3 regions of the Brevibacillus sp. LEMMJ03 genome follow, and region 1 is predicted to be linked to each of the others. Evidence: riboswitches for the same ligand, from Rfam matches in the RefSeq annotation. Region 1 holds a riboswitch; each other region holds the start of a gene.
What was found. A riboswitch is a leader RNA that binds a small molecule or an ion and turns the genes downstream of it on or off. The one in region 1 is predicted to bind lysine.
Positions count from the first base shown of each region.

Region 2: linked by a shared signal. The riboswitch ahead of FOI68_RS20200 (amino acid permease) and the one ahead of FOI68_RS02820 (aspartate kinase) in region 1 are both predicted to bind lysine.
Region 3: linked by a shared signal. The riboswitch ahead of dapD (2,3,4,5-tetrahydropyridine-2,6-dicarboxylate N-acetyltransferase) and the one ahead of FOI68_RS02820 (aspartate kinase) in region 1 are both predicted to bind lysine.

Region 1 covers NZ_VKJN01000002.1:37,973-47,502, reverse strand. Annotated here, with positions in the region: gene FOI68_RS02855 (fatty acid metabolism transcriptional regulator FadR) at 1-153, shown strand, start outside; gene FOI68_RS02850 (enoyl-CoA hydratase) at 268-1,041, shown strand; gene FOI68_RS02845 (electron transfer flavoprotein subunit beta/FixA family protein) at 1,081-1,848, shown strand; gene FOI68_RS02840 (electron transfer flavoprotein subunit alpha/FixB family protein) at 1,869-2,828, shown strand; gene FOI68_RS02835 (hypothetical protein) at 2,998-3,306, shown strand; gene trxA (thioredoxin) at 3,444-3,761, shown strand; gene uvrC (excinuclease ABC subunit UvrC) at 3,966-5,747, shown strand; lysine riboswitch at 5,829-6,015, shown strand; gene FOI68_RS02820 (aspartate kinase) at 6,250-7,491, shown strand; gene FOI68_RS02815 (DUF2507 domain-containing protein) at 7,666-8,112, opposite strand; gene FOI68_RS02810 (succinate dehydrogenase cytochrome b558 subunit) at 8,523-9,134, shown strand; gene sdhA (succinate dehydrogenase flavoprotein subunit) at 9,153-9,530, shown strand, end outside.
Region 2 covers NZ_VKJN01000022.1:4,179-13,708, forward strand. Annotated here, with positions in the region: gene FOI68_RS20170 (glycerol-3-phosphate dehydrogenase/oxidase) at 1-1,195, opposite strand, end outside; gene FOI68_RS20175 (glycerol-3-phosphate responsive antiterminator) at 1,415-1,972, opposite strand; gene FOI68_RS20180 (HAD-IIA family hydrolase) at 2,021-2,791, opposite strand; gene FOI68_RS20185 (ABC transporter permease) at 2,804-4,507, opposite strand; gene FOI68_RS20190 (ABC transporter ATP-binding protein) at 4,504-5,634, opposite strand; gene FOI68_RS20195 (extracellular solute-binding protein) at 5,647-6,717, opposite strand; lysine riboswitch at 7,086-7,274, shown strand; gene FOI68_RS20200 (amino acid permease) at 7,381-8,835, shown strand; gene FOI68_RS20205 (aminotransferase) at 8,876-9,530, opposite strand, start outside.
Region 3 covers NZ_VKJN01000011.1:77,999-87,528, reverse strand. Annotated here, with positions in the region: gene FOI68_RS15065 (N-acetyldiaminopimelate deacetylase) at 1-43, opposite strand, end outside; gene FOI68_RS15060 (aspartate aminotransferase family protein) at 48-1,265, opposite strand; gene dapD (2,3,4,5-tetrahydropyridine-2,6-dicarboxylate N-acetyltransferase) at 1,282-1,992, opposite strand; lysine riboswitch at 2,085-2,270, opposite strand; gene FOI68_RS15050 (flavodoxin) at 2,423-2,866, shown strand; gene FOI68_RS15045 (GNAT family N-acetyltransferase) at 2,996-3,541, shown strand; gene FOI68_RS15040 (EcsC family protein) at 3,618-4,427, opposite strand; gene FOI68_RS15035 (hypothetical protein) at 4,439-4,669, opposite strand; gene FOI68_RS15030 (DUF1284 domain-containing protein) at 4,690-5,145, opposite strand; gene FOI68_RS23545 (hypothetical protein) at 5,297-5,449, shown strand; gene FOI68_RS15025 (class I SAM-dependent methyltransferase) at 5,545-6,330, shown strand; gene FOI68_RS15020 (efflux RND transporter periplasmic adaptor subunit) at 6,438-7,964, opposite strand; gene FOI68_RS15015 (ABC transporter permease) at 7,985-9,445, opposite strand; gene FOI68_RS15010 (ABC transporter ATP-binding protein) at 9,470-9,530, opposite strand, start outside.

The DNA of each region.
Region 1 (9,530 bases):
CCGGACATCGATGTCCGCGTGGCGCGGAAAATGATTTTTGGCACGCTGGACGAAGTGACGACGTCCTGGGTCATGAAACAATGCAAGTACGATCTTGTCTCCCATGTTGACCCCATTCATAACCTCTTCCTGTACGGTATGAAGGGAAAATGACAAAAGAAAACGCTTTTTTTGCAAGATTCCGTTTGTTACAATAAAAACGTAAAGACTGAGCGTTCGTTCAGATGGCGGATGCTTCATGACTCGACGTAAGCAGGGGGGAGAGGGATGTATTCGTATTGGCATGTGCAAAAGGAAGACCGCGTCGCCGTCGTCACCATCAACCGTCCGCCGGCCAACGCGCTGAGCCAGGCGGCGCTGACGGAGCTGGCAGCGCTTCTGGACGAGCTGGAACGGGACGGCCAGGTAAAAGCGATCGTCTTGACCGGCGAAGGCCGTTTTTTCATCGCCGGGGCGGATATCAAGGAGTTTACCCAACTGATGTCCGCGGATGCGGAAGCGCTGGCGAAAGCCGGTCAGCAATTGTTTGAGCGTCTGGAAACCTTCCCGAAACCGATCATTGCCGCGATCAACGGGGCGTGCCTGGGCGGCGGTCTGGAACTGGCGATGGCCTGCCACATTCGGCTGGCGGCGCCCGAAGCCAAGCTGGGATTGCCCGAGCTCAACCTGGGCATCATCCCCGGATACGGGGGCACGCAGCGGCTGCCGCGCCTGGTGGGCCGGGGCAAGGCGACGCAGATGATCCTCACCTCCGAAATGATCGGCGGCGAAGAGGCGCTGCGCATCGGGCTGGTGGAAGCGGTCCATCCGCTGGACCAGCTCCTGGACGAAGCGAAAAAGCTGGCCGGCGCCATCGCCCAAAAAAGCGCCGTCGCCCTGCGGCTGGCACTGGAGGCGGTGCACGCCGGGACGGTGCTCGGCAAGGCGGAAGGCATGCAGCGCGAAGCCGAACTGTTCGGCGAAGCGTTCGCTTCGGAGGACGTCAAGGAAGGCGTCGCCGCGTTTCTGGAAAAGCGCAGGCCGCAGTTTGCCGACCGCTAGCCGGTATCGGAATCGCGCCACCTAGAAGGAGGGAATCCCATGAACATTTTGGTTGTCATGAAGCAGACGTTTGACACGGAAGAAAAAATCGTCATCCAGGATGGCAAAATCTCGGAAGACGGCGTGGAATTCATCATCAACCCGTACGACGAGTACGCGGTGGAAGAGGCGATCAAGCTGAAGGAGGAGCACGGCGGCGAAGTGACCGTCGTCTCCATCGGTCCGGACCGGGCGGAAAACGCGCTCCGCACCGCGCTGGCGATGGGAGCGGACAAGGCGGTTCTGGTGAACGACGAATCCCTGTTCGGAGACGAGTACACGACGGCCAAGGTGCTGGCTGCCGTCGCCCGCAAAGTGGGATACGACATCATCCTCGGCGGACAGATGGCCGTCGACTCCGGCGCTGGACAAGGCGGGCCCCGTCTGGCCGAAGAGCTGGGCATCAACCACGTCTCCACCGCCGTCAAACTGGAGATCAACGGCACCCAGGTGCGCGTGGAACGCGACGTCGAAGGGGATCTGGAAGTGGTGGAAACCAGCCTGCCGGTGCTGATCACCGCCCAGCAGGGGCTGAACGAACCGCGTTACCCGTCCCTCCCGGGGATCATGAAAGCCAAGAAAAAACCGTTGGATCGCCTCTCCGCGGACGATCTCGGCCTGTCCGCCCAGGACGTGCAGGCGAAGACCGTCATCGTCGACCAGTCCCTGCCTCCGAAGAAGCAGGCGGGCCGCATTCTCTCCGGCGACTTGGCGGCGCAAGTGTCCGAATTGGTCCAATTGTTGCGTAACGAAGCAAAAGTGATCTAAGCGAGAGGGAGAGGATCCTGATGAAAAAGGTACTGGTATTGGCAGAAACGCGCGACGGTCAACTGCGCAACGTGTCCCTGGAAGCGCTGGCCGCCGCGCACGTGTTGGCGGAAGGCGGCGAAGTGGTGGCCGCCCTGTTCGGACCGGACAGCGGCGCGCATGCGGCGGTCCTGGGACATCACGGCGCCGGTACGGTCTACGTGGCGGATCATGCCGCGCTGGCGCAGTATACGCCGGACGCGTACGCCCAAGCGCTGAAACAGTTGATCGACTTCGTCTCTCCCGACGCGGTGGTGCTGGGTCACACGGCGATCGGCCGCGACGTGGCGCCGCGAGTGGCCGCCCGTCTCGGGTACGGCCTGATCTCCGACGTGACGGGTCTGGAGGCCGGTCCGGTCTTTACCCGGCCGATCTACGCGGGCAAGGCGTTCCAAAAACGGACGTTTACCGACGGCGCGATCATGATCACGATCCGGCCCAACAACATCCCCGCCGCAGCGCCTGACACCGGCAAAACGGCCACGGTGGTGCCGTTTGACGTGGAGATCAAGGATCTGCGCTCCATCGTCAAGGAAGTGGTCCGCAAAACGAGCGGCAAAGTGGATCTCTCCGAGGCCAAGATCATCGTCTCCGGCGGACGCGGCGTCAAGAGCGCGGACGGCTTCAAACCGCTCTACGAACTGGCGGAGGTACTCGGTGCGGCTGTGGGCGCGTCCCGCGGCGCGTGCGATGCCGACTACTGCGACTACTCCATGCAGATCGGCCAGACAGGGAAGGTGGTCACACCCGACCTGTACATCGCGTGCGGCATCTCCGGGGCGATCCAGCACCTGGCAGGCATGTCCAACTCCAAAGTGATCGTCGCCATCAACAAGGACCCGGAAGCTCCCATCTTCCAGGTGGCGGACTACGGCATTGTCGGCGATTTGTTTGAAGTGGTTCCGCTGCTCACGGCCGAATTCAAAAAAGTGCTCGTGTAATCGAGCGGCACGGCTGCGGCGCCCTGTACGGGGCGCCGTTTTTGCTGTCCCGGGAGCGGTGCGCCAAGCGGCGGTCGCGGTATGGCTGCGCACCGTTTTTTTGTCCGCCCCCGCTGTCGTACGCTTGTCCTGTCCGCTATAATAACAAGGAAAAGGGAGAGTGGTCGGAATGAGTGAGGAACTGCTGCGGCAGTTGATCCACATGGTGGCGGAAAACAACCGCATCGTCAAGGAATCGGTCGAGGAGCTGCGCGAGTTCAAACGTGAAATGTACGCGTTTCGCGAGGAGATGTACACGTTTCGCGAGGAGATGTATGTGTTTCGCGACGACATGTACGCGTTTCGCGACGAAACCAACCGCCGCTTTGACCGCCTGGAACGGCATCATCAACTGCTGGAATCCGATTTTGACCTCATGCACCGCAAAGTGTGCGACCACGAACGGGAGATCAACCGGCTGAAGCACATGGGGCAATAGAGTGCGGCGATTCCGGACAGACTAACGTGGAAAGCGCGGCAAAGTGTCGTCCGCCGTAGTCATTTCCGGTGGAGAATGATATACTGTAGGGCGTATGGAACCTTTTGGCGTACCGAATAGAAGGAGGTAACGATACCATGGCAATTGTACATGCAACCGATCAAACCTTTTCCCAGGAAGTGGAGCAAGGCGGCACTGTCCTGGTTGACTTCTGGGCTCCGTGGTGCGGCCCCTGCAAAATGATCTCGCCGGTGCTGGAGCAGATCGACAGCGAAGTGGGGACCAAGCTGAAAATCGTTAAAGTAAACGTGGACGAGAATCCGGAATCCGCCGGCCGCTTCGGCGTGATGTCCATCCCGACGCTGATCGTGTTTAAAGACGGTCAGCCGGTCGACAAGGTAATCGGCTTCCAACCGAAGGAAGCGCTGATGGGCACGCTGGGCAAACACCTGTAAGGAAAACGGATCAACACCTGCCTGGCCGCTTAAGCCGGGCAGGGTCCGTCATCAGCATTCGCACTGCGCGGATGCTGATTTTTTTGTGCCAGCGAGAAACAGTCGTGTTTCGCCGAAAAACGTGGTAACATGGGGACGGAACGTACATTCCCGCCCGTGCGGGAAGGGCCGATGGGCCGGACATGAAGAAAGGAGGGGGCAGCCGTGAACAGCTCCTTGAAAGACAAGCTGGCCGTCCTGCCGGAGAAGCCGGGCTGCTACCTGATGAAAAACAAGGACGGAGACATCATCTACGTGGGCAAGGCAAAGGTGCTGAAGAACCGCGTCCGTTCCTACTTTACGGGCAGTCACGACGGCAAGACGCAGTTGTTGGTCAGCGAAATTGCCGACTTTGAATACATCGTCGTCTCCTCGGCGATCGAAGCGCTGATTTTGGAGTGCAACCTGATCAAGCAGCACAATCCGCGCTACAACGTGATGCTGAAGGACGACAAAACCTATCCGTACATCAAGATCACCAACGAAAAACATCCGCGCCTGGAAATCACCCGCAAGGTGGTCAAGGACAAGGCGCGTTATTTTGGTCCCTACGCCAACGCGGGGGCGGCATCCGAGGTAAAGAAGCTGCTGGACCGCCTCTACCCGCTGCGCAAGTGCAAAACGCTGCCGAAGCAGGTCTGTCTGTACTACCATCTGGGGCAGTGCCTGGCTCCCTGCGTCCATGAGGTGCCCGCGGAAGAGAACCAGCGGCTGGTGGAAGAGATCTGCCGCTTTCTCGACGGCGGCCACGAGGAGGTGAAGCGGGAGCTGACGGAAAAGATGCTGCAGGCGGCGGAAAACATGGAGTTTGAGCGGGCCAAGGAGCTTCGCGACCAGATCCGCAGCATCGAAGCCGTGATGGAGAAGCAGAAGGTGACCTTTACCGACACGGTGGACCGTGACATCATCGGCTTTGCCGTCGACAAGGGCTGGATGTGCGTCCAGATTTTCTACATGCGGCAGGGGAAGATGATCGAGCGGGAGACGACGTCGTTTCCGTACTACGGCGACGAGGCGGAGGACTTTATGTCCTACGTCACCCAGTTTTACTACGACAAGCAGAACGCACTGCCCAAGGAAATTTTGCTGCCGGAGCAGAGCGAGCCGGAGCTGTTGGCGGAGTGGCTGGGCGTCAAGGTGTACGCGCCCAAGCGGGGCAAAAAGCGGGAACTGGTGCAGATGGCCTCCGAAAACGCGCGGATTGCCCTGCAGGAAAAATTTGCGCTGATGTCCAAGGACGATGCACGGACGATCCAGGCGGTGCACAATCTGGGGCACGTGCTCGGAATTGGCACGCCGCACCGCATCGAGGCGTTTGACAACTCCAACATTCAGGGCACGGAACCGGTGTCCGCGATGGTCGTCTTTACCGACGGCCGGCCGGACAAGAAAGAGTACCGCAAATTCAAGATCAAAAGCGTCGAGGGGCCGGACGACTACGGGGCGATGCGGGAAGTGATCCGCCGCCGCTACACCCGCCTGCTGAAGGAAAACCAGCCGCTGCCCGACCTGATCGTCATCGACGGCGGCAAAGGGCAGATCAGCGCGGCGATGGACGTGCTGGAAAACGAGCTGGGGCTCTACATCCCCGTCTGCGGCCTGGCCAAGGACGAAAAGCACCGGACGGCCCAACTGCTCTACGGCGATCCGCCGGAACCGGTGGAGCTTCGCCGGGACAGCTACGAGTTTTACCTGCTGCAGCGGATCCAGGACGAGGTGCACCGCTTTGCCATCACGTTTCACCGGCAGGCGCGCAGCAGGACGATGCTCTCGTCCCGGCTGGACGAGATTCCCGGTGTCGGCGAAAAGCGGCGCAAGCTGTTGTTCCAGCATTTTGGCTCGCTGAAAAAGATGCGAGAAGCGACGGTGGAGGACTTCCGGCAGATCGGTATCGGCGACAAGCTGGCCCGCGAGATTATCCGCCATCTTCGGCAGATGGAAACGTAACGCCAAAAAGGTCGTTGAACCCGAGGCGGCTTCATGGTATAATCCCATACAAACAGCATAACAAGCCTCACTTCCCGTTTGGAGTGAGGTAGAGGCGCGAAAACCATGAGTACCTCCCTGAGATCGGGCATCTGTGACGGGTACGGGAAAGGGGAATTCGCCGAAGTACGGAGAAAGGCCCGCTTCCTCCGTGCTGGGCCTGCGTTGAACAAGCGCAGGACTGTCATCCGCGCAATCACCCGTTGCCGGATGGAGAGCTATCTCACGATGTCGGTTGAGGATGGAACAGGGTGTGTTCCGTCATGCTCAACTGTTCACGTGGTCAAGGGAAGGAGGAACCGGTATGTCGAACTGGCAGGCAGTGACAGGTGTATCCTCGTCGCTGCCTTTTTTGCAAGAGTGAGAAAAACGGCATGTTCCAACAGGAAATGGAACGAAGATGGCCTGACAGAGAAGAATCAAACGAGAAATCATGTTGAATAGGAAAAGGGAGAGAAGCCGCATGGGGTTGATCGTGCATAAATACGGAGGCACCTCCGTAGGTACCATCGAACGGATTATGAAAGTAGCGGACCGGATTATACAATATAAGGAAGCGGGACACGACATGGTCGTCGTCGTGTCGGCGATGGGCAAGTCCACGGACGTGCTGGTGGACATGGCCAAACAGATTTCCCCCTACCCGTCGGAGCGGGAGATGGACATGCTGCTGGCGACAGGCGAGCAGGTGTCGATTGCGCTTTTGGCGATGGCGCTGCACCAAAAAGGGTATGACGCCATTTCCCTGACGGGCTGGCAGGCGGGAGTGACGACCGAATCGATCCACGGCAAGGCGCGGATCACCCATATCGAGACGGAACGGATTCGGAAGGAGCTGGCGCGCGGCCGGGTCGTCATCGTGGCTGGATTCCAGGGAGTCAGCGAAGCGGGCGAGATCACCACGCTGGGCCGCGGCGGTTCGGACACGTCCGCGGTGGCGCTGGCAGCCAGCCTCAACGCGGACAAATGCGAAATTTTCACAGACGTGGCCGGCGTCTACACCGCCGACCCGCGTGTGGTTCCGACGGCGAGCAAGCTGGACAGCATTTCCTATGACGAGATGCTGGAACTGGCCAACCTGGGGGCGGGCGTGCTGCATCCGCGCTCGGTGGAGGCGGCCAAGACCCACAAGGTCCGGCTGGTCGTCCGCTCCAGCTTTACGACAGAAGAAGGCACGTACGTAGAGGAGGTTGCGCATATGGAAACAGGAAGAGTAGTAAGCGGCGTCGCCCACGACGAAGACGTCGCAAAGGTGACGGTTGTGGGAATGCCCGCGCGCGTGGGCACGCTGTCCCGTCTGTTCAACACGCTGGCGGATCACCAGGTGAACGTGGACATCATCATCCAAAGCTCGTACGACGCGGCCGTGACCAACATTTCCTTCACGGTGGCGGGGAGCGACCTGAAAAAGACGCTCGACACGCTGAACGCCCACCGGGATCAGCTCGGCTTTGAAAAAGTGGAGTACGAAGAGGGCCTGTCCAAGGTCTCGATTGTCGGAGCCGGCATGGTACACAATCCGGGCGTGGCCGCCGAGATGTTCCGCGTGCTGGCCGAGCAGGAGATCACGATCAAAATGGTCTCCACGTCCGACATCAAGGTGTCCTGCGTCATCCCGGCGGAACACACCGAGCGGGCCGTGCGCAGCCTGCACACCGCATACGGCCTCGACGTGGCGGAAACAGCGGTCGTGCACGGGGTGTAACCCGGCTGACAAACCAATAGCGACGCCACATGCTGCCTCCCCCCTTTTTTTCGCCGCGGAAAAAGGGGGATTTTTTACAGGAGGATTTTTTACGGGGGAACTTTTTGCGGCGGCGATACGGTGCCTCTCCATCCGAATTTTGTCCGTCCGGCCCGTACCCGTCCCGGCAAGGCCTTACCAGCGGACCGTGATCAGGACGCTGCCCGTCTCCTCCGCCTCCATCCGGGCTTCCGTCTCCTGCTCCTTCCAGCGGCCGACAGCGCCGGCGATGATGCCGCACTCCAGGGAGAGGGAACGGTTGATCCGTTCGGGCGACATGTAGCGATAGATGGTATGGGTCAGGCGATAACGAAGCTGCCGCTCCCCGTCTTCCAGCAGGTCCAGTTTGCCCAGCCCCAGGCGGATAAAGGGAAACACCAGGCCGTTGGCGGAGCGGATGGGAATCTGCCGCCCCATTTCCTTTCCCAGCCAGTGGAGAATGGGCGGTTCGCTTTCGCCCAGCAGCGTGCGGGTGAGGTGCTCCCGCAGCAAGTGATAGCCAAGATAGGGCATGTGGATGCGCTCGATATCGGCGATGACGCGGGAAGGCAGCAGGGCTCCCAGTTGATCCGGTTCTTTCATTTCGCGATCCTCCTTCCCGGCTGCAGGCCGCGCGATGGCTTGTCCGCTGTCGGACCCTCCTGCGGACGCCGGTCTTTTGCAGCCGATTGGTCAACCTGTTTGGTACCAGACTATGAGAGAGCGGCCGCGTCTATGACAGATTCATAGAAAAATCGGACGATTGATACGTGTAATCCAACAATGGAATTAGTCTATTCACTGTCTTGACGCTCCTAGGAGACAGGAGTACAATTGGTTGTGGTTCAACGTTTTGCCCAACTTTTTTCCGTTTTCCGACACAATTTGCCAAGCCGGGCGGCAGGGACGGCAGGCTGCTGCGGTTCATGTCTAACCGGCGGGGCAATGGGTTAGGATAGTGGGGAAAAGATCTAGCAAAGAACGCTACATACAATTGAAAGGGGGACCATTGTATGGCGAAAGGCCATAGCTTTCTGAACCACAAGCTGCATTCTTTTCTCGGTTTGTTCCCAATCGGGCTGTACCTCTTGTTCCACTTGACGGCGAACTATCAGGCAACCCGGGGACCGGAAGCCTTCAACCAGGTGGTAGGAATGATCGAACACGTTCCATTCCTGCTCGCCGTGGAATTCATCTTCATCTACATTCCCATCCTGTTCCATGCCGTGTACGGGATCTACATTGCCTTCCAGGCGAAACACAATGTGGGCAACTTCGGACATTTCCGCAACCACATGTTCCTCTGGCAGCGCCTTACGGGTATCATCACGCTCATCTTTATCGCTTGGCACGTGTACGAAACGCGCATTCAAAAAGCGCTGGGTGCCGAAGTGAACTTTGACATGATGGCCAACATTCTCAGCGATCCGCTGATGGTCGTCTTCTACACCATCGGGATTCTCAGCACCGTGTTTCACTTTTCCAACGGTCTCTGGTCGTTCCTCGTACACTGGGGCATCACCGTCGGTCCACGTTCCCAGCGTTTCGCCACTTATCTGACCATGGGCATTTTTGTAATCGTTTCGCTCATCGGCTTGCGGGCGATGTCTGCATTCATTCTGTAGGGATAGGGGGACTCATTCATGGCAAAAGGTAAACTGATCATTGTCGGTGGCGGCCTTGCCGGATTAATGGCTACCATCAAAGCAGCAGAAAAGGGCGTTCCCGTACAGTTGTTCTCCCTGGTTCCGGTTAAGCGTTCCCACTCCGTCTGTGCGCAGGGCGGCATCAACGGCGCGGTGAACACCAAAGGGGAAGGCGACTCCACCTGGGAGCACTTCGACGATACCATTTACGGCGGCGACTTCCTGGCGAACCAACCGCCTGTCAAAGCGATGTGCGACGCGGCTCCGGGCATCATCTACATGCTGGACCGGATGGGCGTCATGTTCAACCGTACGCCGGAGGGTCTGCTGGACTTCCGCCGTTTCGGGGGGACCAAGCATCACCGTACCGCGTTT
Region 2 (9,530 bases), on a different contig from region 1:
ACCGTCCTTCCCGCTCCCGCAGCGTCTGCGCTACCAGATCGACCACCTTTTCCGCCATCTTGCGGAAGCCCGTCAGCTTGCCTCCGGCGATGGTGATCAGTCCGGAAGGGGAATGAAACACCTCGTCTTTCCGCGACAGTTCCGACGGGCCTTTGCCCTCCTCGTAAATCAGCGGGCGCAGTCCGGCCCAATGGGAGAGCACGTCCCGCGGCTTCAGCCTGACATCGGGGAACATCGCGTTGACCGCGCGCAGCAGGTAGTCGCGGTCCGCGACGGTGGTGCGGGGCTGGTCGATGTCGTGTCGGTAGGGCGTGTCGGTCGTGCCGATGTAGGTGATCGTGCCGCGCGGAATGACGAACACCATGCGCCCGTCCGGGGTGTCAAAGTACGCCGATTGCGCCACCGGCAGGCGGTCGTAGGCGACCACCAGATGGACGCCTTTCGTCAGATAGAGGCGCTTGCCGGCAAGCGAGCCGTCCAAGCGGCGCAGTTCGTCCACCCAGGGGCCGGCGGCGTTGACGACGCATGTGGCGTACAGATCAAACGTCCGGCCCGACACGCCATCCGCGACGCGCACCCCCGTCAACCGGCCGTTGTCGTAGAGAAACTGGCGCGCTTCCGCGTAATTGACCGCCCGTGCCCCGTGTGCCACAGCCGTCTTCATGATGTCGAGCGTCAGGCGGGCGTCGTCCGTGCGGTATTCCACGTAGAGTCCGCCTCCTTTGAGCCGGTCCCGCTTGAGCAGCGGCTCCTGCCGGATCGTCTCGTCGCGGCTGAGCATTTTCCGCCGTTCCGTGCGCTCCACGCCGGCCAGCAGGTCGTACAGGTAGAGGCCGACCGACGAGGCCAGGTAGCCGTAGGTTCCCCCTTGGTAGATCGGCAGCAGCATCGGGGCGGGAATGACCAGATGGGGGGCGTTTTTGTACAGGATGGCCCGTTCTCTCCCCACTTCCCGCACCAGCTTCACTTCCCCCTGCTTCAGATACCGGAGCCCGCCGTGAATCAGTTTGGTGGAGCGGCTGCTCGTCCCCGAACCGAAGTCCGCCTTTTCCACCACGCCCACCTTCATGCCGCGGACGCTGGCGTCCAGCGCGATGCCCGCACCGGTAATCCCGCCGCCGATCACGAGCAGGTCAAGCGTCTCCCCCGCCATCTCCTGAAGTACAGCCAGCCGGCTGCTCGCTGAAAATTTCATTTTCACACAAAAGCCTCCTCTCCGGCAGGACGAAGCCTCCCTGTTGCAGCCGCTTCGCCCGCGCCGGTTCTTCTCACGCGCTCCATGTTTCATGCCGAAAAAAACCCCCCGTGAAAAGTGCGGCCTGAAGTCATCAGACAAGCCGTCCTTTCAAGGGGGTTCTCCTGTTCTCTTCCCTTTTTCCTATTCACAAGAAGACTTACACGAAAACTACGTCCACTAAAACCACAGGTCTTTGGTGCCGACCGACACGGCCAGCGCCCCTGCGGCAAGCGCGTCGTCAATTTCCTGCTTGGTGCCGACCAGTCCGCCGGCGATGATGGGCAGCGGCGTCAGGCCGGTCATCTCCTGGATCACCCTCGGCATCACGCCGGGCATCACTTCGACCGCATCCGGCATGCTCTGCTCCACGACCTTGATGCCTTTGATCACGGCGTTGCGGTCGATCAGAAAGATGCGCTGAATCGCCATCAGCCCCATCTCCTTGGCGACCCGAATCAGGTTGCTGCGGGTGGAGATGATGCCGGTCGGCGCGATGTATTGGGCCACGTACGCCACGCCGCTTTTGTCAGGGGCGATGCCCTCGATGAACTCCATGTGCAAAAAGACGCATTTGCCGGCCTGCTTGATCCGGTCCACCAGTTCCTTGATGTTGAAAATCGAGCCGGTCAACAGAAAGACGATATTCACGTCGCTTTTGATCGCGTCGTCCACATCGGCTTCCGATTGAACCGCGGCGATGGTCTGGTGTTCGACAAGATCGACAATAGGATACATCCGTTACCCTCCAGGTCAGGTTGGTTGCTCCTATTATACCACCACTTTCTAAATGTTCACAATTTCTTTAATACTGTTTAAAATATAGCGCGGACGGTATTCGCTCCGCTCGGCCATCTCCCTGGTGGAGATGCCGGTCAGCACGAGGACGGAATTCATCCCGGTGTCATTGCCCATCTTGATGTCCGTTTCCAGCCGGTCGCCCACCATGTAGCAGGAAGCGTAGTCCAGCCCCAGATGGCGGACGGCCGCTTCCGCCGCGATCGGGGAGGGTTTGCCCACCACGAGGTCGACCGGCCTGCCCGTCGCCCCTTCCAATGCCCCGATAAACGCGCCGGTGTCCGGGATTTGTCCGTCTTCCAGCGGGCACGTCCGGTCCGGGTTGGACGCGATCACCTTGGCTCCCCGCACCGCCGCCTGGTACAAAGCGTTCAGCATCCCGTAGCTGAACTGCCGGTCCCAGGACAGGACGACGTACTGCACATCGTGCGGGTCGTCGCTCATGACGATGCCGTGCGCCGCCAGCTCGTCACGGATCGGCTGCTCCCCGATGACCAGCACCCGCTCGCCTGGCCGCATCACCCGCTGCAGGTACCGGGCCGTGATCAGCGAAGAGTTGAGCACGTCGTCCACCGTTGTGGGGATGCCCATTTTCGTCAGCTTCTCCGCGTAGGACTGGCGGGTGGCGATCGGCTTGTTGGAGAGGAACACCACCTTGTCGCCGCGCGCCCGCAGCGTCCGGATCGCCTCCGCCGCCCCCTCAATCAAACGGTCCCCCAGATAGACCGTACCGTCGAGGTCAAAGATAAACCCTCTCATTGCCCGTTCTCCTTAGTACAGTTGGTCTTTGGTCAGTTTTTTCGCCAGGGACTGCAGCGCGATGACAATGGCGATGATCAGGATCGCCATCGCCGAAGCGGTGTAGTACTCGCCGCGCAGCAGGTTCTGAAACACGGCCAGGCTCATCGGCGCCCAATCCGTCGGAGCGAGCAGGAGCGAGATGCTGGTCTCCTTGATCACCGTCACGAATACCAGGATGGCGCCCGCCGCGATGCCCGGCAGCATCAGCGGGCCGATGACCGTAACCGCCGCCAGCAGGTTGGAGGCGCCCAGGTTGACGGCCGCTTCTTCGATGTCTTTGCGGATGGCCATCATCGAACTCATCGTCGAGCGGATCATGTACGGCATCCGCCGGATCGTGTAGGCGACGATCAGCAAGAGGGCGGTGCCGGTCAATTTCAGCGGCGCCGTATTAAACGTCTGGATCAGCGCAATCCCCAGGGAAATCCCCGGCACGATCAGCGGGATCGACGAGACGAAGTCAAGCCCGCCGGAACCGCGCCGCACCACGAAGTACGAAACAAACGTGGCGATCACGACGCTCAGCACCAGCGCTCCGGCCGCCAGCACCAGGCTGTTCACGATATTTTTATGCGACGTGCTGAAGATGGTCAGGTAATGCTTCAGCGTGTAGCCGTCGGGCAGGGCGTGATGACCCCAGGTGGTCGCCAGCGACGAGAGAAAGACGGACCCGACGGCCAAAAGCGGCACCAGCATCACCAGGAAGGTGTAGATAGTGAGCACGGCGACGACCCCTTTGTGGTCGTTCAGCTTCTGCCGCGTCGGCTTGCCCGAGATGGTGCCGTACTCCTTCCCTTTGACCACCAACCGCTGCAGCCAGAAAAAGAAGGCGGCCACCAGCAGCATGATCACGGTCAGGACGGCCGAGCCCGCCCAGTTGTAGAAGCCGGCGATCTCGCGGTACGCCTCGACCACGATCAGGTTCAGGTCTTTGGGCGCCAGAATGATCGGCGTGCCGAAATCGGAAAAGCTGACGGTAAAAATCAGCAGCATGCTGGAGACGATCCCCGGCACGGCCAGCGGCAGCGTCACCCGCAAAAAGGTGTACCAGCCTTGCGCCCCCAGGTTTTGCGACGCTTCCTCCAGCGTCAGGTCGCTGATCTTGAACGCCGCCACCATCGGCCAAAGCGCGTAGGGAAAGAAGAAAAAGACCTGTACCAGCACGATTCCCAACATCGACTGCACGTCAAACAGCACGCCTTCGCCGCCTAGCGACCGGTAGATGTGGTTGACCCACCCGGTCTTGCCGAACATCAGGGTAAACGCGTAGGACGAGATGAACGTCGGCACCACCAGCGGGATGGTGCAGAGCGCGGCGAAGAACGGCTTCCACGGCATGGTGGTGCGGGCGAAGGCGTAGGCGATCGGCAGCACCAACACCGTCACCAGCAGCGCCACCCCCGTGCTCAGCTTCAGGCTGTTGACCAGCGCGGCGAAGTACCCCGTGCCTTCAAACAGCGACGAGTACGCGTCCAGCGACAGGTGAGAGAGCTTCTTCAGCGTGGACGACAAAATTTTCTGACTGGTCAGGCTGCCAAACAGGTTGACCGGCTCTCCCGTCAGGCTGACGAGCAGGATGGAAAACAGCGGGACCAGCAAAAACACAAGGAAAAAGAGATAAATCAACCATTTCAGCACGGTAAAGCCGTTGAAGGTAAAGTGCCGCTGTTTCATAGGATCACCACGACATTCGGATCGATTGCTAGCTTCACGTTCGTCCCCGCCGGCAGCAGTGGGCTGCCCGCTTCGAAGGTTTTGTCCACTTCCACCTGCAGCTCGCCGACCTGCACGTCGTAGCGGATGATCGAACCCAGATAGGTGGACATGGAGATCGTGCCTTCCAGCAGGTTGTCTCCCGTATCCACCTGCGCCCCGTCCGCGAACAGGCGGATGCTTTCCGGCCGGATGATCACGTCCACTTCGCTGCGGTTGGTCGGAAACGCGGAGCGAATCACCCCGTCGCCGACGAGCTGCAGCACGGTGCCCGCCTCGCCGGACTCCTTCACCGTCGCTTTGAAGATGTTGGACGCGCCGACGAAATCGGCGACAAACGTGGAGGCCGGTTGGCTGTACAGGGCCGTGGGCGTGTCCACCTGCACCAGCCTGCCGCCCTGCATCACGGCCACGCGGTCGGCCATGCTCATCGCTTCTTCCTGGTCGTGGGTCACAAAGATCGTCGTGATCCCCACTTTCTGCTGGATGCGCCGAATGGTGACGCGCATGCTGCTGCGCAGCTTCTTGTCCAGGTTGGACAGCGGCTCGTCCATCAGCAGGACGGCCGGCTCCATGATCAGCGCCCGGGCCAGCGCCACGCGCTGCTGCTGGCCGCCGGACAACTGTCCGGGCAGGCGGTCGGCGAGGTGGCCCAGTTCGACGAAATCAAGGGCGTCGCGCACCTTTTTTTCGGTGTCCTTGTCCACTTTCCCCAGCTTGCGGTTGAGCATGTGGGCCAGCACGGACAGCTTCGTGCCCAGGCCGCCCTGGTAAAAGCGGCGCACCTGCAGGCTGTAGGCGACGTTTTCAAACACGCTGAGATGGGGGAACAGCGCGTAGCTCTGAAACACCATGCCGCAGTTCCGCTGGTTGGCGGGCACATGGCTCACATCCCGCTCCCCGATGAAAATCTTTCCCGCGGTGGGGCTTTCAAAACCGGCCACACAGCGCATGGTCGTCGTTTTTCCGCAGCCGGAAGGGCCCAGAAGGGCGAAGAATTCGCCCTCGCGAATCTCCAGATTGACGTCTTCCAAAGCAGTGATTCCGTTGAATTGTTTATGCAAGTGTTCGATTCGAACCGACCCCATCCAAGAGCCTCCTTACTGGAATTTTTGCCGCCACTCGCTGCGCACCCGGTCGTAGTTGTTCACGACCCAGTCGACGTCCAGCTCCTGCGCGTGCGGGATGACTTTTTCCAGGGTAAGCGGCGTTTTCGACTCCACTTCTTTGGAGATCGGGATGTGGTACCAGTTGGCCAGCGTCTGCTGCCCTTCCTTGGACAGCAGGTAGTCGATCAGCGCCTTGCCGCCGTCGGGGTTCGGGCCGTCCTTCACCAGCGACACCGGGTTGACGATGACCGGCGTCTTGTCCGGCACGATGAAATCGATTTTCTCCCCCTTGGCCTTCATCTCGTACGCCATGAAGTCAAAGGCGATCGCAATGTGTGCCTCCCCTTTGGCAACCGCTTTGGAAGGCGCGGAGCCGGAGTCGGGCATGGCGCTCATCTGTTCCACCAGCTTTTTGAAGTAATCCCAGCCCTGCTCTTCGCCGCGGGCCATCAGTTGGCTCAGCACAGTGAGGGTCGCGGTGCCGGACGCGGCCGGGTTGGGCATCTGGATTTTGCCTTTCCATTTGGGATCGAGCAGGTCATCCCAGGTTTTCGGCGCCTCTTCCGGCTTCACCAGGTCGCTGTTGTAGGCGAACCCGAGCACGAACACCTCCGCGCCGATCCACTTCCAGTCCTTGTCGCGGAGTTTGATGCCGTCCCGCACTTCCGGCCAATCCTTGATCGCTTCCGGCGTATACGATGTGATGATGTCCTTGTCCTTGGCCGCCTCGAACGGCAGGAATCCGCCGCCGCCGTACCAGACGTCGCCCTGCGGGTTGTCTTTTTCCGCGATCATGCGGTTGACCAGCACGTTGGTCCCGGCGTACTGCACGTTGATGGAGGACCCTTTGTAAGCCTTTTCAAAATTGAGCCCGATCTCTTTGGTCATATCCGGCGTCTCCGGCGAATAGAGCGCGATTGGTCCCAGTTCCTTCGCTCCCGCCGATCCGTTCCCTGCCGGTGTGCCGCCGGGCGAAGCCTCTTCGCCGGAGGAGCACCCCGCCAGGGCGACAGTGGAGAGCAAAACGGCCGTGGCTGCGACGTTCATCCATTTTTTCAACATGCGTCAGACCCCTCTTTCTATTTATTGTTGATCGAATAGTCAAACAGTTTGGCGGGAGAAAAAGAAAAACCCTCACGTAGATAAACACATCCCCTTGGGAGTGTGTTTACGGGTAAGGGTTTTCTCCGTTTCTCCGCCTAACCGTATGGGAAAATATGCTATCCGATCAACGTTTCTTCAAGTATAACCAGATCCATTTCTTTCTGTCAATGAAAACGCTTAATTTTTCAGACAAGTCGGACTGCTGGAGTCTCCGGTCACGGTCACGAGACGCACGGGCATCTTACAAATTTTAGCCCTTGATTTTGCCCCGTTTTTCTATATACTTGAACCGTAACATAACTGCATAGATTATCCTCATCAAATACGATGAGGATAGAGGTCGCGGCTTTTATATGATTCTGGCACGAGATCCAGAGAAGATCGATGACTCCAGAGGAGGGAAAAGCCGCCGAAGTCCGCTGTGCATTCTCTGGGCACACGGGCTGGGGCTGTACCCGAAAGGGGCAGAACTGTCACGTTTGCGAGCCGGGCAAACGTGGTGTGCTATCTTCAACGAAGGCTTGGTGGGGATGTAACAATACCGCCCTGTTCGTTGTGGCGGTATTTTTTATGTCCGACCTTCCTTCCGACTATCTCATCAGAAAGGTCGTGCATGCACTCATGGAATCCAATCAACTGCAGCGGGGCCTCAAGGCCCGACACCTGACCATGATCGCCATCGGCGGCTCCATCGGCACGGGGCTGTTTTTGGCGAGCGGCGGCTCCATCCACTCCGCCGGTCCGGGCGGCGCGCTGGCCGCCTACGCGGCCATCAGCCTGATGGTCTACTTCCTGATGACCAGCTTGGGCGAGATGGCGGCTTTTCTTCCCGTCTCCGGTTCGTTTTCCACGTACGCGACGAAGTTCGTCGATCCGTCCCTCGGTTTTGCGCTGGGGTGGAACTACTGGTACAACTGGGCCATCACCATCGCCGTCGAGCTGTCGGCCGGGGCCTTGATCATGAAGTACTGGTTCCCCGACACGCCGTCCATCCTGTGGAGCGCCCTGTTCCTCGCTCTCATGTTTGGTCTTAATTATTTGTCCGTAAAAGGATACGGAGAATCGGAATACTGGTTTTCCCTGATCAAGGTGGCGACCGTCATCCTCTTCATCATCATCGGCCTGTTGATGATCCTCGGCATCATGGGCGGCGAAGCGGTCGGCTTCCGCAACTTTACCGTCGGCGAAGCGCCGTTCAACGGCGGCTTCATGGCGATGCTCGGCGTCTTCATGATCGCCGGCTTCTCCTTCCAGGGGACGGAACTGGTCGGGATTGCCGCGGGAGAAAGCGAAAATCCCGCCAAAAACGTGCCGAAAGCGATCAAGCAGGTGTTTTGGCGCATCCTGCTGTTCTACATCCTGGCGATCATCGTGATCGGGCTCTTGATCCCGTACGACAACCCCAACCTGGTCAACGGCGACATCGAGAACATCGCGATCAGCCCGTTTACGCTGGTGTTTCAAAAGGCCGGTCTCGCCTTCGCCGCGTCGGTGATGAACGCCGTCATCCTGACCTCCGTCCTGTCGGCGGGCAACTCCGGCATGTACGCCTCCACCCGCATGCTGTGGATGCTGGCCAAAGAAGGCAAGGCGCCCAAGCTGTTCAGCAAGGTAAACAAGCGGGGCGTTCCGGTCAATGCGCTGCTGCTGACCGCCAGCATCGGGATGCTCGCGTTTCTCGCCTCCCTGTTTGGCGACGGCGCCGTCTACATGTGGCTGCTCAACGCCTCCGGGATGTCCGGGTTTATCGCCTGGCTGGGCATCGCGATCAGCCACTACCGCTTCCGCAAGGCGTACGCAGCCCAAGGCCGCGACCTGAACCAACTGCCATACCGGGCGAAGTGGTTCCCGTTCGGCCCGATCTTCGCATTTGTCGTCTGCTGCTTCGTCATCCTCGGCCAAAACTACACCGCCTTCACCGGGGAGACGATCGACTGGAACGGCATTCTCGTGTCGTACATCGGCCTGCCGCTGTTTCTGATCGTCTGGCTCGGCTACAAGGCCGTGAAAAAGACGAAAGTGGTGCCGCTGCGAGAAGTGGATTTCTCGTTTGACGAGACAACTGTATCCAAATAATAAGAGGCAAAGGCCGGGGATTCCCCGGCCTTTCCCTTGTTTACGACAACCTCTGCACGAAGCGCCCCATCCGCTCCAGCGCCTTTTGCAGCTGCTCCAGAGAGGTGGCGTAGGAGCAGCGGATATGCCCCTTGCCGCTGTCGCCAAACACGTCGCCCGGCACCACGGCCACCTTTTCCTCCATCAGCAGCCGCTCGGCAAACTCGCTGGCGTCCAGCCCGGTGGACGCGATCGAGGGAAACGCGTAAAACGCCCCTTCCGGCTCGTGGCAGGCCAGGCCGATCTCCTGGAAGCCCTGCACGACGAAATTGCGCCGCTGCCGGTAGCTTTCCACCATCCGCTCCATGTCCGCCTGCCCGTGACGCAAAGCCTCCAGGGCGGCCATCTGCGCCATCACCGGCGCGCAGAGCATGGTGTACTGGTGAATTTTCAGCATTCCGCCGAGCAGGTCCGCCGGCGCGCAGACGTAGCCGAGACGCCAGCCCGTCATCGCGAACGCTTTGGAAAAGCCGGAGATCAGGATCGTCCGGTCCTTCATCCCGGGCAGGGCGGCGATGCTCTCATGCCTGCGGCCGTAGCTCAGCTCCGCGTAAATCTCGTCGGAGATGACCAGCAGATCGTGCTTCGCGATAATCGGCAGCAGCCGTTTCCACTCCTCCGCCGACATCGTGCTGCCGGTCGGATTGTTCGGGTAG
Region 3 (9,530 bases), on a different contig from region 1:
GATGCAGGTCGCGGCGAATCCGCACAAACGGGGAATCGGTCATCCCTCTACACTTCCTTTCCGGTGCCGAGCGCCGTCAGTTGGCGGGCAAACACATCCACAAACCGGTCCACATCCGCCCGCGTCAAGGTGAGCGGAGGCAGCAGGCGGACGATCGTCTTTTGCGTCACGTCGACGAGGATGCCCTCGGCCAGCAGGTTTTGCTGCAGCCGGGCCGCTTCTTCGGGCGTCGCGTGCAGCGGAATGCCCACCATCATGCCTTTGCCGCGCAGCGCCTGAAGCTGCTCCGGCAGGCGCTGTCTCAGCTCTTCCAGACGTCCCCACAGGTAGCCGATCACGTCGCTCACATGGGCGCGGAAGGCCGGGTCGAGCAATTCGTCCAGCACCGCGTTGCCCAGCGCGGCGGAGAGCGGCGAGGGCGCAAAGGTCGTGCCGTGATCCCCCGGCTTGAACAGATTCATCAGCCGTTGGCCGGCGATCACCCCACCGAGCGGCAGGCCGCCGCCCACTCCTTTGGCAAACAGGATCAAATCGGGCGTCACCCCTGCGTGCTGATAGGCAAACAGACGGCCCGTACGGCCCATGCCGGTCTGGATTTCATCCATGGCAAACAGCACGCCCTCTTCCCGGCAGATCGCCTCCGCTTCCCGCAAATACGCTTCGGAGAGCGGCACCACGCCGCCGGAGCCGAGCACCGGCTCCATCAGGAGGGCCGCCGGCTTCTCGTTCCGGCAGACCGCGCGAAGCTGTTCCGCGTCTTCCGCATCCAGCTCGTAGACGGGAAAGTCGGGCTGGGGAAAATCCTGATAGACGTGGGGCTGCCGCGTCAGCCGCACCGCCCCCAGCGTGCGCCCATGGAAGCTGTTGCGCAGGACGGCGATCCCCGTCCGGCCGGCCCCCTCCGCTTTCGTCCATTTGTGGATCAGCTTGATCGCCGCTTCCGTCGCCTCCGCCCCGGAGTTGGAGAAAAAGACCTTGCCGGGGATGGTGTTGTCGATCAGCCGCTGCGCCAGCCGGATCGCCGGCGGGTTGAGAAAGACGTTGGAGATGTGCAGAAACCGCTCGCCCTGCTCCCGGAGCGCCTGGACAATCCGCGGATGGGAGTGGCCCAGCACGTTGACGGCCAATCCGGTAAACAGGTCCAGATACACCCGGCCGTCGGTGTCGTACAGGTAATTGCCCTCTCCTTTGGCAATTGCGATCGGCAGCCGTTTGTACGTCGAGACAATGTACTGTTCGTCGAGCGAACGCCAGTCCGTAGCCATCTTCTCACTCACGCTCCTACAGCTGCCGCAGCTCCTGCTTGATCTCCGTCTTGGAGCGTGTTTTTTCGTCAATCTGTTTAATGATGCGCGCCGGAGTGCCGGCCACGACCACGTTCGGCGGAACGTCCTCGATGACGACCGCGCCGGCGGCCACGACGGAACCTTTGCCGACGCGAACGCCTTCCAGAATCACCGCATTGGCGCCGACCACCACGTCGTCTTCAATCACGACAGGCTGCGCGGACGGCGGTTCGATTACGCCCGCGATCACCGCACCGGCGCCGATGTGGCAGTTTTTCCCGATGGTGCCGCGTCCGCCGACGACCACGTTCATGTCGATCATCGTGCCTTCGCCGATGACGGCGCCGATGTTGATCACCGCCCCCATCATGATCACGGCGTTGTTGCCGATGCTCACCTGGTCGCGGATGATCGCGCCCGGCTCGATGCGCGCCTGGATGCCTTTCGTGTCCAGAAGCGGGATGGCGGAGTTGCGGCGGTCGCTTTCCACCACGTAATCGGCGATTTTGTCCTTATGCTGCTCCAGCACCGGCTCGATCTCCTTCCATTCGCCGAAGACCACGCCTGTGCCGTTGCTGATAAACGTTTTGGCGTTTGCGCCGAAATCGATGCCGTCCAGGTCTCCTTTCAGGTATACCTTCACCGGCGTTTTCTTTTCGCTTTTTTGGATAAACGAGATAATTTCATGCGCATCCATCATGTTCACTGTGAATCTCCTCCATGACACTGTATGTGGAAATGTAGAAAAAGCAATGAGTGCAGACGCTATCCTCATTGCTTTTTGATACCTGAAAGCAAACCGTAAATAGCGCTCCACGAAAGGCCGTGCCTTTCATGACAGGGCGACCGTTGTTCACGGGAACCCCAGCCCTCGCCGTCCGAGGGGTACGGCCAGAACTTCGGCGCCTTGGCCTTTCCGTCTTCCCACGCCCCCCGCGTTTTTCGGCAAGACGTACTCTTCCGCAGCGCACCTCTATTTGTAGATACGTTATGGAATTTCCTTTTACTCTATCAAAATCCTCCCCGGGTGGCAACCTCTGAATGGAAAAGAGGGGAAACAGATAATTGTTGACAACGATAATCATTTTCATTATCTTGTAGTTGAAAATGATAACCATTATCTGTTTGGAGGGCTTATGAAAACGATCATACTGGTCTATGCAAGCATGACAGGAAACACCCGGGAGATGGCCGATGCGATCGTCGAAGGCATTCGGTCGGCGGGAATCGAACCGGAGGTCAAGGAAGTGGTGGACTGCTCCGCTTCCGAATTGGCCGACTATGACGGCATCGTGCTGGGCGCCTACACGTGGGGAGACGGGGAGCTGCCGGACGAGTTTCTGGATTTTTACGAAGAGATGGAAGGGCTTGACCTGCGGGGCAAAAAAGCGGCTGTATTCGGCTCTTGCGACTCCGGCTACGAAAAAGTGGGAGCCGCTGTCGACATTCTGCTGGAAAAAGTGACCTCGCTGGGCGCGGACGTCCCGTTGAACGGGTTGAAGGTGGAACTGTCCCCGTCCGTCCAGGAGAAGGAAACCTGCCGGGAATTCGGCCGTTCGTTCGCGCAGTCGCTGGCGTAGCGGAGCAGCGGTGCGCGCCCGCATCCATACGGTCCTGGCGCAATCTGCCGGGACCGTCTTTTCAGGCGGCCGCAAACGTGGTACACTGACGGTCCCCAGATTCCGTCCGGAGAAAAGGAGGACCGCTCCATGTCTTCGCTGGCACAAAGCGTGTACATCCGCCCCCTGACGGCGGAAGACGCGCCGGCCATGTTGGCGCTGCGCGTCCGCAATCAGGCGTTTTTTCAACCGTTTGAACCGATCCGCCCCGCGTCGTTTCTCACCCTGGAGGGACAGCGGGAGCAGTTGGCGGCCGCCGAGCGCGACTTCGCGGCGGGAACCGCCTACGCCTTTGGCGTTTTTCTGCGGGAGAACGACGAGCTGATCGGCCGCGTCAACCTTTCCAACGTCGTCCGGGGCGCCTGGCAAAACGCCACCATGGGCTATTATCTCGACCAGTCCCTTAGCGGCCGCGGCTGCATGACGCAGGCCGTCCGGCAGGCGCTGCGATTCGCGTTCGCGGAAGCCGGGCTGCACCGCGTACAGGCGGCGGTCATGCCCCGCAACGGGGCCTCCATCCGCGTGCTGGAAAAGACCGGTTTCCGCCGGGAAGGGCTGTCGCTTCGGTATCTGCAGATCAACGGCGTTTGGGAAGACCACCTGATCTTCGCGATCACGCGCGAGGAGTGGACTTAAATAGCCGAAATCACGCGGCCTGTCCTGTGCTGCTCAGGCAGCGGGGAAAGCCGGAGTGCGCGGGACATCCTGCCCGTCAGGCTCCGGCTTCCTCCTGCCGCAGCCGCTCCAGAATCCGCCGCTTGCGGTACAGCATCCGGCCCGTTTCCGCCACATCCTGCACGGTGGAGCGGTTCAGGTAAGCGCCAAACAGCATGCCCGCCACCGGCACCATCTGAAACAGCTTTTTCCAGCCGAAGTTTTCCGTGTACGTCACCACCACTTCCCGCCAGCCCTGCAGTTGGGCGATGACATCCCGCTGTCTTTCGGGCTCGTCAAAGCGGGAAAGCTCCTCCAGGATCGCCCGCTTGCCGACGATGTCGGAAGAGGCAAACTGCAGGCATTTGACGATGAACAGCCGCTCCCGCTTCTCCTCGGGGCGGTATCCGTAACAGAGCGCCATCTCCTGCAGCACCTTGAGCGAGGTGCCCAACAGCAGCGGGACGTCGATCGCCAGGGTGAACAGCCCGCCAAACCCCGTTGTCGCTCCCTGCACCGTGGCAAACGCGGCGCGGGATGCCACCATTTCCGCTGCCACCTTGTCCATGGTGACCAGCGGCAATCTCTTGACGTCCTCCTGCTTGGGCCGTCCCGTTCCCGGCTGGGCCTCCTGGAACCGCGCATACACTGACTCGTCGCTTACCAGATAGGTACCCCCCTGCTCCAGAAAGGCGGCCATTTCATCGACAGCCGTCCCCAGCTTCTCCCTGACGACGGCGGGCGTAACGCGGTCCAAAAGCACAAACGGCAGCCGGCCCAGCTTTTCCCAGAACCACAGGTCCTTCTGGTCCCGTTCCCACGCTTCCACTTCGTCCAACGCCCGCAAGAGCAACTCTCTCGTCTCCATTCCGACTCAACTCATCTCCTTTTGTCACGCGTCTGCCTCTCGCCGCCTGGCTGTGCGGCCGTTTTGCGCAGCCGACAGCGGGTGCGCAGCATCGCCTTTGCAAAGGCCTCCAGCTCCGCGAGGGAAGCAAATCCCTCAAAGACCTCACATCGTTCTACGATCCCCAGCTTGAGATGTTTCACCGCGCCGTCCTCCAACCGGAACCCCAGCTTTTCCAATACGCCGCGCTCTTCGTCCGTCACGATTCCTCTCTCCTTTCCCGCTATGGGGCGGATTTCCGCTCCTGCCTGCTGGCGGCCTGCGTCTGGCGCAAGCGGGCGATGCCCTCGCGGCACACGCCGTATTCGTACCAGGAGCATCCGGCGCACAGGAAGGCCAGATCGTCCGGTTCCACCAGGCGGCGGGTGCGCTCCACCAGTTCCGATTTGAGGTAGACCTCTCCCGCCGTCAATCCCAGATGGGCCAGAACGTTGCGGTCCAGCGTCTGCACGTGCTCTTCCGAATCGGGAGAAGCTTCGCACCGTTCCGCTCCCTTGTTGGGACACGCCTGGCACGTGTCGTCGAATCCCCGCACCACCCGAATGGGAAAATCCTGCCGGGGATCGCGGATCCGCTCGACGATTTCCCCCATTTTGGCGACAAACGCGGGGCTGTACCCCATCCCCTGAAACCCGTGAACGCACAGCAGATGATGGCCGCGCAGCACAATCGGTTCCATACGTTCCTCCTCCCTGCCGACACCCGGCATCTTTCCTTGGTTTTATCGTACTGCTTTCGCCATCCCTCCACAAGGCGGCCGCCGGGACAGGCATAATGCCCCCGCTGCTGGCAAACGCTAGGGACAGCCCAAGCGAAAGGAGGCAGGATCGATGGACAAGCGGACGGACGAGCGCAATCCGAAGCACGAACCGACCATCGCGCCCGGGATGGAGATGGACGAGCTGGAAGAAGAGGCGACGGAGGAAGAAATCGAAAACGGCGACTCCACCTCTGTAACCACGCTGTATCTTGACCGGATATAGCAGCATAAATAGGAAATAACTATAGACTTTATACTTTTTATAGATTTGACGAATAAACCCTCCACTGGTACAACCATACCAAGGAGGGATTTTCCATGCATGTAGAGAACCGCTGGAACGCACGGCTGTACGACGGCAAGATGGACTTTGTCTCCCGGTTTGGCAAAGGCGTGCTGGAATGGCTTCAGCCGCAGCCGGGGGAAACGATTCTCGACCTGGGCTGCGGAACGGGCGATCTCTGCGCCGAGATGGCCAAGGCCGGGGCTGTGCCGACGGGAATGGACCTGTCCGCCGACATGATTGACACGGCGCGGAGCAAATACCCCGCGCTGCGGTTTTTCGTCGCCAACGCCGAGACGTTCGTGACGGAGGAACCGTTTGACGCCGTCTTTTCCAACGCCGCCCTGCACTGGATGAAGCGGCCGGAAGCCGTCATCCGCCAGGTGTGGCTGGCGCTCAAGCCGGGCGGACGGTTCGTGGCCGAGTTTGGCGGAGCGGGCAACGTGGAACGGGTCGTCCAGGCCATCCGCGCCGTCCTGGCAGACAAGGGGCGCGATGCGGACAGCCGCAACCCCTGGTACTTCCCCGGCATCGGCGCCTACACCTCGCTTCTGGAACGGCAGGGCTTTGTCGTCAAACTGGCGCAGCACTTCGAACGGCCCACACCGCTTCCGGACGGGGAACAGGGGCTGCGCCACTGGCTGGATGCGTTCTGCGGCCCGTTTTTTGCCGACATGCCGCCGCAGGAAAAGGACGAGACCTGCACGATGATCGCCGATCGGCTGCGGCCCACCTTGTTCCGCGACGGCTCCTGGGTCTTGGACTACAGCCGGATCAGGGTCGCCGCCCTCAAGCCGCACGAGCAAAGGCCGCTGCCGTAAAGCGGATCGGCTGCGTACGGCTGCCAATCAAACAACCCGCCTGCTCTGCCGCAATGGCACAAGCAGGCGGGTTCCTTTTGAGCCGGGGACGTGCGGATACGGCCGTGCTACATGCCTTCGCCGCCGTTCATCATCAGCACTTCCTCGCCTTCCGCGATGCCGCTCTTGATTTCGATGAATTCCGACCCTTCGATGCCGATCTCCACTTCTTTCGGCGTCGGCTCCCCGGTTTTCGGATCCTTCACCATGACGGTTCCCTTGCCGTCCTCCAGCACGTCGACCGCCTGCAGCGGCAGCCGGAGCACGTTTTCCTTCTTCTCCACGTAAATGTCGCAGTCGCCGGTCATTCCGTGCTTCATCTCGGCGGCGTCGGTCAGCTCGATTTTCACCGCGAAGCGGACCGACTTGTCCTCTTTCGTCCCCTCTTTGGGCACGTCCACCACCGTGCCGGTAAACGGCTTGTTGCCAAACGCCGTCACGTACACCTCGGCCGTCTGCCCCACCCGGATGGACGGAATGTCGATTTCATCCACAGCCGCCACAAAATACACGGCGCTGCTGTCCATGATGACCGCGGCCGGCTTGCCGGAGTCCGGCGTCTCGCCCGGTTTGACCTCCAGCTTGGTAATCACCCCGCTGATCGGCGCCGTCACCCGCTTTTTCGCGATCTCCCGCTTCTTCTGCTCCAGGGTCAAGAGCAACTCCTTCAAGGCCAGTTCCTTCTCCTTCAGGTCCAGTTCGGAGGCGGACATGTCCATTTTCGCCAGCAGTTGGCCTGCCTTGACCTCGTCGCCGTTTTCCACTTCCACCTTGCCGACCTTGCCGTGGGTGCCGGCCACGACCTCCACGACGTCCGGGTCTTCAAACGGCGTCGCCATCTGGCTGGCGAACAGAACGCCGTTCGGGTCGACGTACTGCACTTCTCCCAGGTCTCCCACGTACAGCGCTCCGGGCTTTTTCACCAGCACCTCCACGTCGTGGACCCCGCCGACGCCTTTTTCCTTCTTCCCGATCAGGTCGACCTTGGTAACCGTACCGTCGAGAAAGATCATCGACGCCGAGATAAACACTTTCACCTTTTGTCCCACCTTGAAGTGCTCCGCTTCAAAGGCGGAAAACTTTCCGGTAATCTTCAGGTGATCGGTGTCGACCAGTTTGGCGACCACGGTCTCCGGTGTCACCGTATCCCCTTCCTTGACCAGCACTTCCTTCACCTTGCCGCCCATGGAAAAGGCAATCCTGTCCTTCCGTTTTTTCAAATCGTTCAGTTCCCTCTGGGCGCGGACAATGCTCAGCTCCTGCTTTTGCAGCTCCAGGGCGGCGTCCGTGCTGTCGATGGAGAACAGCGGATCCCCTTTGTTCACGCGCTGCCCCTCTTTCACAAAGACCTGCTCCACCTTGCCGGCCAGTTCCGGTTTTACCTCTTCGCGTGCCTTCGCTTCCACGGTCCCGGAGGCAAAGATGGTCTTTTTCACGTCCCCCCTGTCCACGACTGCGGTGGGAAAGGAGGGCGGCCCCTCCTGCGGCTGTTCGGCGGCGGCGTCTTTGGATCCGAGATAGTGATAGCCGGCGTATCCTCCTCCGCCCAACAGGACAACGACTGCCGAAAGAATGATCCACGTTTTCTTGTTCATACTCCCTATCCCCACATTCTTTATTCAGATCGAATGGCTTGCAGCGCGCTTAACCGGGAGGCGCGGATGGCCGGGAAAATGCCCGCCAGCAAACCGATGACAAACGAAAACCCGATGGCGAACAGCGACAGCCACGACGGGATGACGGCAAGGCGCAGCTTCTCCTCTCCCTCCGGTCCGCCGAAGCCGATGTTGAGGCTGCTCATGATTCCACCCGCTTCCCCGAAGTAGTTGACCAGTTCCACCGCTCCCCAGGCGATGCCGAGGCCGGCCAGTCCGCCAATCAATCCGATGAAGCCCGATTCCATCAGGAACAGCCAGCGGATGTTGTACACGGTGGCGCCGATGACCTTCATGATGCCGATTTCCTTGGTCCGCTCCAGAATGGACATGATCATCGTGTTGACGATGCCGATCGTGGCGACCAGCAGCGAGACAGCGGCAATCCCGCCCAGCACGATCTGGATGACGAAGAAGAACTTGTTGATCTGCTCCAGTTCGCGGGCGGGCGACCAGACTTCAAACCCGCGTTCCTGCAGCGCCTTTACGACGCTCTCCACCTTCTCGCGCGACTCCACCTTCACCGTCATCTCGTCAAACTCAAAGCTGTCCTGCTGCGCAGTCTCGCGGGTGCGCCGGGTGCTGCCGCCGCCATCGCCGAATTCGTCCCCCCGGCTGCGGTTGAGCCAGTCGTTCATCTCTTTCACCAGGCCGAGCGGCGCATAGACGGCGTTTCCGTAGCGGCGGTTTTCCGACTGCCGCAGTTGGCCGACGACTCTCACGCGGACTTCCTTCTTTTCGAAGTGCGGCTCGTCATCGATCCGGTACTCGCGCGTCAGCACGATCGTAGCCGTCTTGTCGACGAGATTGAACGATTGGGGGGCCTCCTCGCCCCTCCCGAAGCGAGGCGGCATCATCTCCGCTCCCCCGCCCCGGTTGGCGTCCGCGCTTCTCCGCCGCGCTTCCCGCCGTTCCTTTTCCACGTCCCGCAAATTGCCGGCAACGTGATAGGCCACGACGATTTCCTGCGGCGATCCGCTCAGGTAGCTGCCTTTTTCCACGTCATTCTTGCGGTAGGCGGCCGATTCGAGCGCGTCCACCCCGATCACCTCGATAAACCCTTCCCGCCTGCCCACTTTCAGCTTGGCTTCCCCTTGTATCCGCTTGATCGGCATGACCGCCGCCACCCCGGATATGCCCTTGATCTCCCGCACCGCGTCCATGTTCAGCTTTTTCCGCTGATCGTCCGGGATGGGCTCGTCCTTTTCGTAATCGAAAAAGGCCGGCTGCACGTCCAGCTCCGTCAGGTTGCCGAAGTTCTCCAGGCTCTTGACGGCGTTTTCCTTCAGTCCCAGACTGAGGGCGATCATCGCCACAATGGCGGCCGTCCCGATCATGACGCCCACGGAGGTGAGCGCCGTGCGCAGCTTCATGCGCCACAAGTTTCGCCAGACGATGCGAAACGAATCCAGTAGTTTCACAGTAGGTTCACCTCATACCCTCTCTCATGCCGGTTTCGTCCGTTTTTGCACGACCCGTCCGTCCTGCAGATAGATGACGCGGTCG